DNA from 2 places in the Chryseobacterium wangxinyae genome. Region 1 is predicted to be linked to the other one. Evidence: riboswitches for the same ligand, from Rfam matches in the RefSeq annotation. Region 1 holds a riboswitch; the other holds the start of a gene.
The links. A riboswitch is a leader RNA that binds a small molecule or an ion and turns the genes downstream of it on or off. The one in region 1 is predicted to bind thiamine pyrophosphate.

Region 1 (7,943 bases):
AATTCAGATGTGGTGTTGGGAACAGTGATTGGCTTCCACGAAGGCACATATTCTGTTACTGAAAAATTTACAGAAGCACTGAAAGCTATCGAAGACGGTGCAGACGAGTTAGACTTCGTGATCAATTATTCTGCATATCTGAAAGGAGATCTAGATATTGTAAAAGATGAATTTTTGCAATGCACAAAACTGTGTATCAATCATCACAAAGTTGCGAAATGGATTATTGAGATCGCAGCTCTTACGGATGAGCAAATTGCAGACTTAACTAAAAAAATTTCCTGTTGGGCAGAGGAAAATTTTTCTCAAAATGATTGGTCTAAAATTTTTGTGAAATCTTCCACAGGTTTTTACGAAACTAAAGATGGAAAACCAAACGGAGCAACATTTGAAGGTATTAAATTGATGCTCGACAATGCCGGAAAACTTCCCGTAAAAGCTGCTGGCGGAGTAAGAACTCCCGAAGATGCCGAAAAAATGATTAATCTCGGTGTTAAACGGATAGGAACTTCCTCAGCGTTAGCTTTAATTAAAGATGAATCTTCTACGGAAGGATATTAAATTTACAAAACCCATCAAGTGCTGATGGGTTTGTTATTTGTATATTTTCCCGCTGTAATAATTAAACCTTCCAGTTTTTAAAAAAGCTGGAAGGTTTTTTTAAATATTGTGCTAATGACGAAAGCTTAGATAAGATGGTGCCGTAAAACAAAAATGAAAAATTTAATGGTAAATAAAAATAATTTAGTAATTTTATTCTAAATTTTTAAATACGATGAAAAAAACAATTTCAATTCTGACAGTTTTATTGATTACATTATCTGTCAATGCACAAGAAAAACAAACTGTAAAAGAAACAGTAAAGAAAGATGCTAAAGCGGTAGGAAATGCTGCTGAAAAAGGAGCAGACGCAACCAAAAAAGGCGTGCAGAAAGGCGCGAAATGGACAGGCAAGACAGTAAAGAAAGGAGCTGTAGCTACAGAAAAAGGCGTAAAAAAAGGTGCCAATTGGGTAGGTGATAAAAGTAAAAAAGGTGCAAAAGCTGTAGGAAAAGCATATCAGGATGTGAAAGCTGATATTAAAAAATAAACAGTTCTACCAGCCATAATTAAATAAATAAACCCATCAAAATTTTGATGGGTTTGCTTTTTATGTAAATTTTGAACCATGAAGAATAATTTAGGAGTTAATCTTTATTAAATAAAATCAAAAAGATTTTAATTTAGCGTTTATGCTTATAGCGAAGCTAACTTAATTATTCTAAACCTCTTAATAAAACTTTAATGGTTAAAAATTACTCTCAGCCTAAACTAAACCTGCGCCTGATATTCAGCGTAAAATCCTTCAGTTTCTTTAATCACTTCATCCATTTCTACTAAAGAATAAACTTCAAGAAACTTCCTTCTGAAATCTTTAAAATGAGGAATTCCACGGAAATAATTGCTGTAATGCTGTCTCATTTCAATCAAGCCTAATTTCTCACCTTTCCATTCTGCACTCCATTCTGCGTGTTGACGTACTGCTAAAAGTCGGTCTGAAATTGTAGGTGCATCAAGATGTTCTCCGGTTGCAAAGAAATGTTTTATTTCATTAAAAATCCACGGATAACCAATCGCAGCACGACCGATCATAATTCCGTCACAAGCGTATTTTTTTTTATATTCCAAAGCTTTTTCAGGTGAATCGATATCACCGTTTCCAAAAATAGGAATTTCAATATTCGGGTTTTGCTTGATTCTTGAAATGTGTTCCCAATCGGCCTCACCTTTGTACATTTGTCCGCGGGTTCTTGCGTGAATCGTCAACGCTTTGATTCCTGTTTCCTGAAGACGTTCGGCCACTTCATCAATATTGATTGAGTTGCTGTCCCATCCCAAACGTGTTTTTACGGTCACTGGAAGACTCGTAGAACTTACAACAGCTTTCGTTAAGCGAACCATCATATCAACATCTTTCAGAACTCCGGCTCCGGCGCCTTTACAAACCACTTTTTTTACCGGACAACCAAAATTAATGTCTACCAAATCAGGATTTACGGTTTCCACAATTCTTGCAGACATCGCCATTGCTTCTTCATCACCTCCAAAAATCTGAATCCCAACAGGTCTTTCATAATCGAAAATATCCAGCTTTTTTCTGCTCTTCATCGCATCACGAATCAAGCCTTCAGAAGAGATAAATTCTGAATACATCATATCTGCACCGTGCAACTTACACAGGCGTCTGTACGGAGGATCACTCACATCTTCCATGGGTGCAAGCAAAAGCGGAAATTCCGGCAGTTCTATGTTGCCTATTTTTATCATGCCGCAAATTTACGAAATTCTAAACTTTCTGAGTTTTGAAAATATCTATTGCTGTTATCGCTACGAAATCAGCCTGAAATTCTCAACTTTTTTACCTTCCAGATTCTTTTCCCAACGTTCTAAAACAGGTTGTTCCAGTTTAAATTCTCGGTATTCGTCGGGAGACATGATGGGAATTCCGCTGATGATCGGGTAGACTCTTTTGCAGTTGTCGCAGATGAGTAAACCTTCCATAATATTTTCAGTTTCATCCTGCGAAATGATGGTTAAATTTAAATCTGATTTGTCAAACGGACAGCATAATTTTTCTATGGTTTTTATTCTCATTATTTTACTTTTTAATTTTTTGATGATAATTTTTAATAGTTTCTGAAGGATTTTCTGCACTCATAATTCCTGAGACCACAGCGATTCCGTCATAATTTAATTCACTTAAATTTTTAATGTTATCTAAATCAATTCCTCCGGCTAAAAAGATTTTTCCACTAAAAATACTTTTCGCTTGCTGAACAGTTTCAAAGTTGACTAATTCACAACTGTTGGCTGTTTTTGAGGGAAACATCGAGCAGAAAGAAATGTAATCGAAATGATATCTTTCAGCATATTCAATCGTTAAAAGTTCGTTATTGCAGGTAATTCCTACAATGAAATTGCGATTGATTTCTTTTTTAATTTCATACAAATTTTCAGGAATTTCATCGAAATGAATTCCATCCAAAGGAATTTTATTTAAATATTCCCAGCGGTTATTGATAATCAACGGAATGTTATGTAAAGAAGTTTTTTTATAAATTTTTAAAAGCAGTTCTTCAATATTCTGATTGTCTTTAAAATTATCCCAAATCTGAATAGCTGCTATCTTTTCTTTTACAATTAAATCTAATTTTGAAAAAAGAATTTCCTCATCCATCGAAGGATCGATAATTAAATAAATTCCCGATTGTACGGTTTGCTTTTTCATTATTTCCAGCCGTTTTTATAAGCGTTAAAGAAAGCCTTCCAATAAGGATCTTCATCGAAATACGTTAAATCACTTTCTTTTTCGTTCTCAATCAGTTTAATTCCATTAGATTTTTCTGTAATCGTTCCCACTTCTGTACAGAGAATATGATTCGTTTCCAATCTTGAGATAATTTCCGTAGCTTTCTCTTTTTTACAGGTAATAATCATGGAACCTGCACCAATACAATATCTCGGATCTAAAGAAAAAAAATTACAAACCGCCGATTGCACTTCTCCAATCGGAAGCTTTTCATTAAAAACTTCGGCACCATTTCCTGATGCGATGGCCAATTCATAAATCGCTCCCAAAACACCACCTTCCGTCACATCATGCATTGCAGATACTCCGGAGTTTTCAATTTGAAAAGCAATTAAAGCATCTTTTAATGATGAGGTTTCAAAAAATGAAGCAGAGGCTGAATAGTAAAATTCTTTTCCGACCTTATTTTTAACCGTCTCAGGAAAGTTCATCGCTAAAATGGCTGCCGATGAAAGTGCACTTGTTTTGGTTACTAAAATTGAATCGCCGGGTCTTGCATATTTTGAAACTAAAATTTCCTCTTTCGGAGCAATCGTGATGAAAGTTCCGCCACCTGCGATGGTAGAATTCTGTCCTTCAATAAATCCGGTATGTCCGCCCGTGATGCTTACACCGATTTCTTTACAGAACTTGTGAATGTAATTCCAATAAATTTCAAAATCATTTTTAGAAAGCTGTGCAGGAAGGTTTAAAACAAATTGCCCGAACATCGGTGCAAAACCTGTAGTTGCCATATCATTTGCCATCAGATGAACCGACAGCCAGGCAGATTCTTCCAAACCTAAAGACGGAATCAAAGAAAGAGGATCGCTCGTTAACGCCATTGCTTTTCCGCCATGCAGATCAACAACGGAAACATCTACACCAAACTCAGGACCTATCCGTACTTCGTCACGCTCTTTTCCACATCGATGTTTGAGGAAATCTTCAAATTCGGAATGATTTATTTTCCCTAAAGTGTCACTCATTCCACATCATTTAGTTTAATATAAAGTCCGAAGAAATCTCCAATCGGCACATTCCATTGCTGTACGGGAAACCATTTTGGAAGTCCGGTACACGTCCATTCAATCGTATATTTTCTTCCTACCAAAGCTTTTTCGATAATTTCCGTCAGCATTTTTGGAGTATAAAACGTTGCCGTCACATAAAAAGGATTTTTCCCGAACAACTGCTGCACTCGTCTTCGGGCAACTTTAGGAGAATTTCTATTCATCATACCCATTGCAATTCCGTATTTGGCGACACGGGCTGCCTCTCGAATTACTTTCACAGGATCTTTATAATATTCAAATGTTGTGATGAATGCCAGTGAATCGAAAGTATGATCTTTAAAAGGCATAAAATGAGAATCTGCCATCACCAGATCGCCATCGAAAAGATGTACGGCCTGCGATAACATCAAAGGCGAAATATCTCCTCCGGTGGCTTCTATCCCGATGTTTTTCCACCAACGGGTAAATCGGGTAGTGCCACAACCGAATTCTAAAAGCGTTTTTACTCTTTGATCTTTGGAAACGAGCTGTTCCATTACTTTTTTCTGCCAGATTTCGGCGCGTTTGTACCGGCCTTCATACCACAATTCGTAGGTGTCGGTATGTTCTCGGTTGAAAAACCATTCGGGTCTTCCTTGCCAGTTCTTGTCTTGTTTTGGGATCAGTTCTCCGGAATACTTTGTTACTTCCATTTTATTTTATGTTGATATATTCGGTTCAGACCACAGATAAGCATGCGAACGAATAAAGCATAAAATGAAAATATTTTAAGCAGACATCCCTACGTTGGCATTATCCAAATCAGGTCATCGGGTATAATCTCAGCCTTTCGGCACCCCGTGTATTTATTACTGTAACAAATATAGAAATTTTAAATATATATAGTTGACGAGAATACCATAAAAATGATGCATATTTTGCCTAAAAATAAATGCATGAATTGTGAATTATTATTTTCATATTTGCTAAAGTTAATTTCAAAACATAATAATGAAGAAAAATTTATTTCTCAGGCTTTGCCTGACGATGGGATTATTATCTCTCAATGCGTGTAGGCAGGATATTCCTGAGCAGGAAACCTACAACAACAGCGGAGCATTTCAGCTTACTTCCAAAAGAATCTCTTTAAATGAAGCTAAACACAAAGCTAATCTTGTCTCTAAGATTAAACAGGTAGAGACTAACCTTTACAATGATTCAAAAAACAATCTGCAGGGCAAAACCGTGAATTTCGGAAACGGAATTTCTATTGATACCGATGATGTAATCTACCTCGAAAAAGGCCCGGACTTCCACAGCTATACCTTTCGTATCGATCATGAGAATGCTCCTGCCAATGCACCAATTGAGAACCTTGTGATCAGTTCGCGTCCTGATGGTACCTGGAAAGAAGTTTTGGTAACGTATTATCTTACTCCTCTGGAAAGACAGAATCTGCTTTCGGGAGGTACAGTAGATTTTACCGGAAAGGTAACTCATGAAATACTTCAAAACGGAACTTACTCATCTGCAATCATGCAGCAGGATGTTATGAATTGCCATATGGAAATCAGCACTTACTACACTAGGTGTGGCGATACAGATGATCATCATCATGGTGAACTAACGGGGACAGCTGGCCCTTGTAGATCTGAAACGCCCTCGGTGTTGGTGGTCTCTTTGGTGAAAAAATGTACAGTTGCACTTCCTGCAGATACCGGTTTGGGAGAAAACGGAGAAGGAGGAGGAAGCGGACCGGGTGGATTAGGAAGCAATCCCCCAGATGAGACAACTACTGCACCGAATCTGCCGCCGAAAGGTAGCCCGTGTCAGAAGGCAATTAATAATAATGTACATTCAAAAGAATTATTAGCAGATGTTAAAATAGCAGCAGCACAAACTCAGCTTACCTCAAGTCTTGCGACAGATACCAACGAAAAATCTTTTTCATTCGGGAAAGACGCTATTGGTGATTATGATACAACCCCAATAAATACTTCAACTGCTGGAAATCAAGTAGGAGTACAAGCAAACAACCCGAACTTAGCCATAGAAGGAGGGGGACATACACACACAATTGATTTGTACAATTGTTTTTCTTCTGGAGATATTTATTCTCTGCAGGGAGCTAATGCTATAAATTCTAATTTTAAAACATTTTTTGTTTTTGCCAATGGTGGTGTTGTATATGCTTTAACGATCACAGATCCGGTAAAATACGCTAATTTTGTAGCTAATAATCCTGCAGGAACTCATTTGGATATAACAACATCATATTGGAAGCCAACTTCTCCAATTTATGCTGAGTCAGAGAATATAAAAGATATATTTGCTAAGCAGGGATTATCAGATGATGATGCTTATGCCAATGCAGTAGCATTTGTTTTAAACAAATATGATATGGGAGCTACAGTAAGTCAAAAAGATGCTGCTGGTAATTTTAATTCAATATTTATTAAAGAAAATATCATCAATGTAAACATCGGAGGAGTAAATGTGCCAATCACAACATATACTCAAACCACGACTTGTAATTTAAAATGAAAAAAATGAAAAATTTAAAATACTTATATGCTTTTGTACTTTTGATAATTGGGTTTGGTACACTATCAGCGCAGCTTGATACTTTAAACTATCTTAAACAGTTCGAAGCCAATAAAGCCAATTACATCAATCAGCCTTTGTCAGTGTTATTAAATGATATGACACAAATACAACCAAAAACCGCTTGGTCTGCATCACATGGTCGCAAGAAAACAATAACGCCGGGTACAAGATTTAAGTTTTGCGATATGGAATTAAGCTTTCACAATACAATTACATTGTTAGTAGAATGGCAAAGTCCAATTCCGAGAGATCAAACTAAATATTATGAACAGAAAAACGGTTTTTATTTTACCAATGAAGAAAGAGTTTTTTATGGTAATAAAATAATAAAGAATATTGTTGTTTACCGATGATTGGCAGTTACAAACTCTCACTACTTTTAATTATATTTTTTACCTTTTCATGTGCACAGGAAGTAGTGAAAGGGGAAAATGGTGAAACTTGTATTATTTTAAATTGTCGTATGAAGAAGCCAAAGTTTGATACTATAAATTTCTTAAACAATTTGAAACAAATAATGCTAATTATAAGATCTGCTTACAAAATCTTTAAATAATGAAAATAATTATTCTGTTTTTATTTATGAATATTTTCTTTGTTAAAGCACAAGGACTTAATGTTTTTACAACCTGTACGAAGAGACCGATTACTGATACTGTATCTTATTTGAAAAAAATAGAGATCAATAAAGAGAAATATATAGGGAAACCCTTTTCTAATTTATTAAATGACTTAGGGTTACTAAAACCTAAGATTACTAGAATAGTATTTGACAAGAAAATAAATACTATTTTCAAATTTTCGGAAAGAGATTTTTATAATAAACAAGTAATATTAATTATCTTCTGGGAACAAAACTTTCTACCTATGCCTATAAAACACTTTGAAAAGGTGAACAATTTTCGTTTTACAACTAACGAAAAGAATTTTTACATAGATAAAACAATTAAAGATATTATTGTTTGTAGTAATTAATTTACAAATAATTTAAAATGAAAGCCACAGGAAACTCT
Region 2 (7,943 bases), 1.8 Mb from region 1:
TGACTATATCTGGTCGATTATGGTAAATTCGCTAATAAATATAAAGCAATCGTGCAAATCACAAAATATAGGACAGCTTACAGAGAAAACTGTATCCAAATCTTCAAAACAAATCTCCCTAATTTTTTTGCAAATGAGGAATTACAACAATTTGAACAGTTTTTGGATCAAATTGACGATCATTATTACGTAGTTGAAATTAGCGGTGGTCCGGTGGGCTGTGGCGGAATTTTTTTCAACGAAATGAGTGATCAGGCAGGGTTATCTTGGGGTATGGTGGATGCCAATTACCACGGACAGGGAATAGGTAAGCTGCTCACAAGTTTTCGTCTAGATATTTTAAAAAGATTGTATCCCGATAAAATTATCAAAATAGAGACCTCACAACATACAGTGGCATTTTATGAAAAGAACGGTTTTAAGATTGTGGATGTTTTAGCGGATGGTTTTAATGAAGGACTAGATAGATACACTATGAAGATATAACCTCTAGAACTAAGAATGCATCTAATGTCTAAAATATTCAACTACTATTCTCCAATCTATGTTTTATAAAGTTCAACAATCTAAATTGATCCAGTGGATCATTATCCATATCAGATATCTTATTGCATTGGCATTTGTACCTTCTGGATTTACAAAATTAATTGGTGAAAGATTCACTCAGCTTCCAAAATCTGAAGCGGTAGGTCAGTTTTTTGAAGTCATTTATCAATCAGGTATGTATTATAATTTTTTGGGGTTAGCCCAGATTATTACAGCAATACTTCTGATGACTCAGCGATTTGCATTAATAGGTACATTATTATTTCTAGCGATCACAACTAATATCTGGATGATCACCATTTCTCTTCACTTCAAAGGAACATGGATCATCACAAGCTTGATGATGTTCGCCGGTTTTATTTTACTTTATTGGGATAAGAACAGAATCGCTGAATTATATTCTGATAACCATTTACAAAAAAAGAAATACGCACCTGCAGTATCAAAACTCTGGATCAATGCCGGTATCATTTATATTATAAGTCTTCTCATTCTATGCTATGCAGGTCCGAAAAAAGATCTGATCTCAGAAACCATTGCTATAGTGGTATACTTCATTTTAGTAGCTACACTACTCTACACCAATTTTGCTTTCTGGAAAAATTCAAGCAAGGTAAGTTCATCACACAAGCTACAATAGATGAATCTCTCTACATCTGCTGATAATAAATCTTTAAATTATTCTTTATGAAATTTTTGTTTTTGCGTTTTATCGTATTTTTTTCGATGGTCTATTCAGTCCAAAGTAGAGCCTGCTCCGCTTTTTTACTCGCAGGTAAAAATCATAATGTTGTTGGTTTCAATGAAAACTGGAAAACAATGCCGGGAATGATCGTCATCAACAAACGTGATGTTCTTAAAAGGAACATTAGCTGGCAGAACTTGACAACTGATCAACTTCAGCCTCATAAACAATGGACATCAAAATTCGGATCTGTCACCTTCAATCTTTTGGGATATGATTTTCCTTGCTACGGGGTTAATGAAAAAGGTCTTTTTTTGGTCGAATTATATCTGGAAGAAACAACCAAAGTTTACAATCCAAAGCAGCCCAATATGTTCTGGGCACAATGGATCCAGTATCAACTGGACAATTACAAATCGGTCAATGAAGTTGTGGCCCATCTGAATGATGGACCAAACATCGACTGGTGGCCTAATGCAGCCGGAAGTCATTTTTTTCTGACCGATGCCAAAGGAAACTCTGCCACGATTGCTCTATTGAATGGTAAGTATACAGTCCTTACCAACAAGGAAATGCCGATGCCCTTACTTTGCAACAATCAATATCATAAGGATCTGGCTGCTGCTAAAAAGTTTGATTTTCTGGGTGGAAATGAAAAGTTTGATTTTGATCAAAATAAGAACTGGGAAGACCGGTATAACCGTGCATATTATATGCTGAAGAATTATAAGTACGATGCTAAACCTGTAGACTATGCCTGGAGTATCTTGAACGCCATACATCCAGGTGAATGGCAGACGGTCATTGACACGAAAAAGATGAATCTTTATTTTAGGTCTGACTTGAAAAAAGAGGTGAAGACAATTGACATCAGCAAGTTGGATTTTTCTAAAAACGCATCAATAAAATATTTAGATATCCACACTGATGACACGGGAACCGTTAACGACAAATTCCAAATTCTTACAGCAGCTAAAAACAATACGTATGTTGAAAAAGGATTTCCAATTGGCTACGACAATAAAGAATTCGGAAATTCCGCTAGTTTCGAAAAACTCAAAAAAAACATTGTATCGTTTTTTGAAAACATTTTGCTATGATTTAGATGTTTTTAGAAAAAACAGCCAATTAATATATTTGAATAAATTATTTTTACGATGAAATCAGTACTTCAGAATAAGTGGATGTCCCTCGTTTTGCTTGCAGTAGTTTTTCTGGTGATCTACAATCCACTGACTAGATTTCCGTACACGTTCTGTGTTATCATTATACTTGTTTTGATTATCATATATCTTCAGAATGGAAATCTAAAAATGCTAAATTTTAAGAATCTCAATTTTCATGATCTAAAAGTAATTATAGCCTCCTATGTGATTTTAGAACTGGGTTTGGATTTTATTGTACAGCCATTTGTCACTTGGCTATGTAATGAACAGGCTGATTATTCTGCATTTAAGCACATTGAAGGCGATGCGTCCCAGTATTTTAAATGGTTGTACAGAATGTGGATCAGTGCTGCAATAGGAGAGGAATTGTTGTTCAGGGCATTTGCTTTTGCTCAGCTGAGAAATGTTTTCGGAGATAAAAAGGTCATCGTAGTCGTTCTCTCAGCATTACTCTTTTGTTTACCACACATGTATCAAGGAATAGCTGGATTAATAATGACTTTTGTAATTGGGATTGCATTTGCACTGTTGTATATTAAGTATCAAAATATTTGGATCAATATAATCGTCCATGGATTGATCGATACAGTATTTTTAAGTTTGAGTTATTTCGGATATATTGAATTTTATGAATTTATTTGGTAAATCATCTGGTAACCTTATAGCTAATTTTAACTCTCATATTTATATCTGAAAGTTAAATATAGTAGAGATGATCAATATATTTGGCTTCTATTTTTATAAGAAGTAAGGAAACCCTTATGAAAATGAAGCCATTATGTACTGCAAATATTCATTTGTAAGATTGCAATTTAAAAAAAAGCCAGTGAGATCATTTTTCTACGGGCTCCTATAACAATAAATTTATTAGAAAAAATGATAAAAATTAATCCTTTAATATCAGGCGAAATTATTATAGCATTTTGATAATTTTTCAATACTTTTGCTTCACGCTTTAGGGGTATTCTAAATAGAATTGAGACAGTCCCTTTGAACCTGATACGGCTTACACCGACGTAGGGAAAAGCAATAAGTCATTATTCTGATAATGACTGTTGTTCCGGATTTTATCCTAAAGCTTCTATTTACAAACAAATATTAGAATGGAAAATAATCTCTGGCAACACATCCTTCACGTAAGAAATACTTCTCCCCTAGTTCATAATATCACCAATTATGTTGTGATGAACAATACAGCCAACGCTCTTTTGGCCGTTGGCGCATCGCCCATAATGGCTCATGGAAAACCAGAGGTGCTAGACATGGTCAAGATCTCAAATTCTTTAGTGGTCAATATAGGTACACTTGATGAATATTGGGAAGAATCAATGCTGCTGGCCGCCAACAAAGCTGATCAATTAGCAAAGCCCTGGATATTAGATCCTGTAGGAGCTGGCGCTACTGCTTATCGTGATACAGTTCTGAGTACGCTTTTAAAATACCATCCAACAGCGATTCGTGGAAATGCTTCGGAGATCATCGCCCTTGCAAATGCAAATGCCAGTATTACAAAAGGAGTAGACAGTACAGCTCAAAGCACAGAAGCCTTGGAAGCAGCAAAGACCCTGGTTCAAAATTACAATTCAGTGGTCTGTATTTCCGGTGAAACTGATATCATCATTAACGGCAATAAAATTATTTATTTAAAAAACGGACATCCAATGATGACAAAAGTTACAGGTCTTGGCTGTACTGCTTCCGCAATGATCGGTGCATTCATCGGAGTCATTGAAGATAAAACGGAAGCCGTGGTTTCAGCGATGAGCCTGATCGGCATTGCAGGAGAAATTGCCTCTGAAAAAAGTTCAGGTCCCGGAAGCTTACAGCTCAACCTTATCGACAAATTGTATAATTTGACTGAAAAGGAATTTCTCACTCATTTGAAACTTGTTGAATAATGACCGCACATTCTTCATTTCCTTATCAATTATATTTGGTCATTTCCGAAGAGGACTGCTTGGGTAAAGATTTTCTTAAAGTTGCAGAACAATCGATCTTAGGCGGCGTCGATATCATTCAACTTCGTGAAAAGGATGCGACAAGGGAAGATTTTCTTTTTAAAGCTTTAAAACTAAAGGAGATCACTGATACGTACAATATCCCACTCATCATCAATGATCATTTTGAAGTTGCCGAAAAAGTTGATTCTGCAGGCATTCACGTTGGTAATAATGACATTTCGCCGTCAATTCTCAGAAATCAACATTTCTTTAAGGATAAGATGATCGGTTACTCAATTGAATACCTTAGCCAGCTGGAAAATGAGCATACGGAACTATCAGATTATCTGGGCATCAGTCCAATCTTCAGCACGAATACTAAAAAAGATACAGTAACCGAATGGGGATTGGAAGGCTTATCAAAAATAAGATATCTCACCACAAAACCACTGGTTGCCATTGGAAATATCAATTTATCCAATGCAAACGAAATTATAAAAGCTGGCGCAGATTCAATAGCAGTGGTATCCGCTATTTGTGCTGCTGATAATCCAGAAAAAGCGGCTTTCGAACTTAAAAATGAAATATTGAAATGAAGAAATATACGTATCCTTCTGTGCTGACAATTGCAGGTTTTGACAGCAGCGGCGGTGCCGGAATCCAGGCAGATATCAAGACAATTTCAGCTTTAGGATGTTACGCTACCTCCGTGCTTACTGCGCTTCCCGTCCAAAATACAATGGGTGTGAGAAAGATATACCCTATTCCAATGGAAGCAGTTGCCGATCAGATCGAAGCGGTGCTTGATGACATCGTTCCCCAAGCGATTAAGATTGGAATGGTTCATACCTCACTGTTGGTAGAAACGATCGCAAACACTTTAAATAAATATCCGAAAATTCCGATCGTATTTGATCCTGTAATGGTGGCCACAAGCGGACATCGATTGATCGAAGAAGAAACCATTGATACGATTGTTAAAAAACTATTCCCGATGGCAGATGTTATCACACCCAATATGGATGAGGCTTCGATACTTGCAGGAATGGATGTGAAAACTTTAGAAGATATGCAGGCTGCAGGAAAAAAGATTTTAAGGTCGGGCTGTAAAAATATATTGCTGAAAGGCGGACATCAGGAATCTCCCACCGTAACCTCATTGTTTTTTGATGAAAATGGTCAACAATATTCTTTTGAAACCGAAAAGTTTATCACTAATAATACCCACGGTTCCGGCTGTAGTCTTTCCTCGGCAATTGCCGCTTACATTGCGCGAGGTGAAGAATTATTGAAGGCGGTAGAACTCGCACAAAACTATGTTTTTGAAGCCATCAAACAAGGAAAGGACGTAATAACAGGCAAGGGAAATGGCCCCTTGAATCACTTTTTTAACCCAAATAAATTAATTAAAAAATGACCTGGTCTGAATTAACCTGGAAACAAATCGAAGATCGATATCAATCTATCCTAGAAATGCCTTTTGTCGTTGAATTAGCGAATGGTACTTTGCCTAAAGAAAAATTTCAGTTCTATATGGCTCAGGACTCTTTGTATCTCGAACATTTTGGAAGAGCGCTGGCATTGATTGCAGCGAGAGCAAACGACATCAGTCAAACATTAAAGTATCTTAAATATGCAGAAACGGCCATAGTAGTAGAAAATATACTGCACGAATCTTATTTTAAAGACTTCGGCTTAACTGAAAAAGGAGAAATACAGCCTGCGTGTCATCATTATATTCACTTTCTTAAGAGCACAGCTGCACTGGATTCTGTAGAGATTGCAATGGCTGCGGTTCTGCCCTGCTTTTGGATCTATAAAAAAGTGGGAGACCATATTTACAATCATCTTCAATCTGAAAAAAATCCCTATCAAAGGTGGATTGATACGTACGGTGGTGAAGAATTTGCAGACGCCGTAGAACAGGCGATCAATCTCTGTGATGAGGTTGCATCAGAAACTACTCCTGCTGTCAGAGAAAAAATGACAGAAGTATTTATCACCTCCTCACGAATGGAATATCATTTCTGGGAAGCTGCATATGATCTTAAAAAATGGGCTTAATGGATCAGGTAAAAGCGGTTATATTTGATATGGATGGTGTACTGATCGATTCTGAAAAATTCTGGAAACAGGCAGAATCTGAAGTTTTCAGTTCGCTTGGTGTAAATGTTTTAGACGAATTTACGGCATTGACTAAGTCAATGACAACTAAAGAAGTAACTAGGTTTTGGTATAAAAGATTTCCGTGGTTAGGTCTCACTCTTAACGCTGTAGAGGAAAAAGTTGTTCGCAGGGTCATGGAACTGATAAAAACTGAAAATTGTGAGATGAAAGGCATTAAAACATTCATAGAATCTTTACATGGATTAGGATTTAAGATAGGTCTGGCTACTAATTCTCCGTCCATAATAATTCCGGTAGTTCTAAATAAATTGGGAATTGCCCATTACTTTAATGCTGTGACATCTGCAGAGGAAGTGCCCAGAGGAAAACCGGATCCAGCGGTTTATGAACTAACAGCGAACAAACTTCAGGTCGATCCCAAATTATGTATTGCCATCGAAGATTCTTATTCTGGAATCCTTGCGGCAAAATCAGCCGGAATGAAAACAGCAGCGTACATCATGAAAAATACGTTTGTTTATGAAGCCGATCTGATAATGAATGCCTTTAATAATGAAAACAGATCTCAACTCACAAATATCTTTAACTGAAAAAATTTCCTGTTTCAATTTCTGATAATTGAATCGCACTGCTTGGTATTCCATAATTGATCAGACGGTCGATCATATCAGTCAGATGGCTACTGTCCCGCAAGACACAATCTGCAGTAATACAATATTCTCCAGTAATTCTTTGACAACGAACTATTTCCGGAAATTTAGAGATATTGCTGATGAATCTTTTGAAATCATCATTGATGAACTTCAGATTAATAATCACGCGAAGACCGAATCCCAGCTTTTGATAATCAACATCTATACTGAATTTTTTAATGATACCTTCATCAATTAAATTTTGAATTCTCTCCTTCGTGGCAGACTGCGAAAGAGATATCTTGCGACCGATTTCGGCATAAGCCAGTCGGGAATTATCGCTTAAAATTTTTAAAATCTGCCGATCAAAGTGATCTAAACTCATTTCCATTGTAAAACTGTCATTATAAAATTGATTTAGGCAAAATTATACATTATTTCAATTATTTCCACTTTTAGATTTGATTTATTTAGATCAATTTTACGATATAATAATTTAAGATGACAAACATCAATTTTTCCGATAACGGAGACACCCCTTTTGAAAAACTTATCGGCCACAACGACAAAATACGCTCTGCATGGAATCAGCTTGAAGAAATATTTTGGAATTCCACGAATCTGGATAAAAATTTATTGGAGCAGGTAAGACGCGCGATGGCATTTGAAAACGGATGCGAATATTGTATGGTCAAAGCAGGAAAACCTGAATTTGACAATTCTCAATTAAAAATATCAACAGCAATCGGTTTTGCTGAGCTATTCAGTAAAGATCATCAGTCAATTTCTCAAGAACATTTCAAAATGCTTAAAGAATTCTTTACCGAAAAAGAGATTTCGGAACTTT

Region 2: linked by a shared signal. The riboswitch ahead of thiM (hydroxyethylthiazole kinase) and the one ahead of PGH12_RS09180 (class I SAM-dependent methyltransferase) in region 1 are both predicted to bind thiamine pyrophosphate.

Annotation. Positions count from the first base shown of each region.
Region 1 covers NZ_CP116034.1:1,997,050-2,004,992, reverse strand. Annotated here, with positions in the region: gene deoC (deoxyribose-phosphate aldolase) at 1-561, shown strand, start outside; gene PGH12_RS09205 (hypothetical protein) at 776-1,090, shown strand; gene dusB (tRNA dihydrouridine synthase DusB) at 1,312-2,307, opposite strand; gene PGH12_RS09195 (Trm112 family protein) at 2,368-2,634, opposite strand; gene PGH12_RS09190 (thiamine phosphate synthase) at 2,639-3,268, opposite strand; gene PGH12_RS09185 (AIR synthase family protein) at 3,268-4,317, opposite strand; gene PGH12_RS09180 (class I SAM-dependent methyltransferase) at 4,314-5,036, opposite strand; TPP riboswitch at 5,106-5,194, opposite strand; gene PGH12_RS09175 (hypothetical protein) at 5,335-6,867, shown strand; gene PGH12_RS09170 (hypothetical protein) at 6,873-7,283, shown strand; gene PGH12_RS09165 (hypothetical protein) at 7,486-7,905, shown strand.
Region 2 covers NZ_CP116034.1:178,122-186,064, reverse strand. Annotated here, with positions in the region: gene PGH12_RS00765 (GNAT family N-acetyltransferase) at 52-486, shown strand; gene PGH12_RS00760 (DoxX family protein) at 545-1,186, shown strand; gene PGH12_RS00755 (linear amide C-N hydrolase) at 1,234-2,331, shown strand; gene PGH12_RS00750 (CPBP family intramembrane glutamic endopeptidase) at 2,389-3,042, shown strand; TPP riboswitch at 3,345-3,437, shown strand; gene thiM (hydroxyethylthiazole kinase) at 3,501-4,295, shown strand; gene thiE (thiamine phosphate synthase) at 4,295-4,933, shown strand; gene thiD (bifunctional hydroxymethylpyrimidine kinase/phosphomethylpyrimidine kinase) at 4,930-5,754, shown strand; gene tenA (thiaminase II) at 5,751-6,401, shown strand; gene hxpB (hexitol phosphatase HxpB) at 6,401-7,054, shown strand; gene PGH12_RS00720 (Lrp/AsnC family transcriptional regulator) at 7,047-7,481, opposite strand; gene PGH12_RS00715 (carboxymuconolactone decarboxylase family protein) at 7,598-7,943, shown strand, end outside.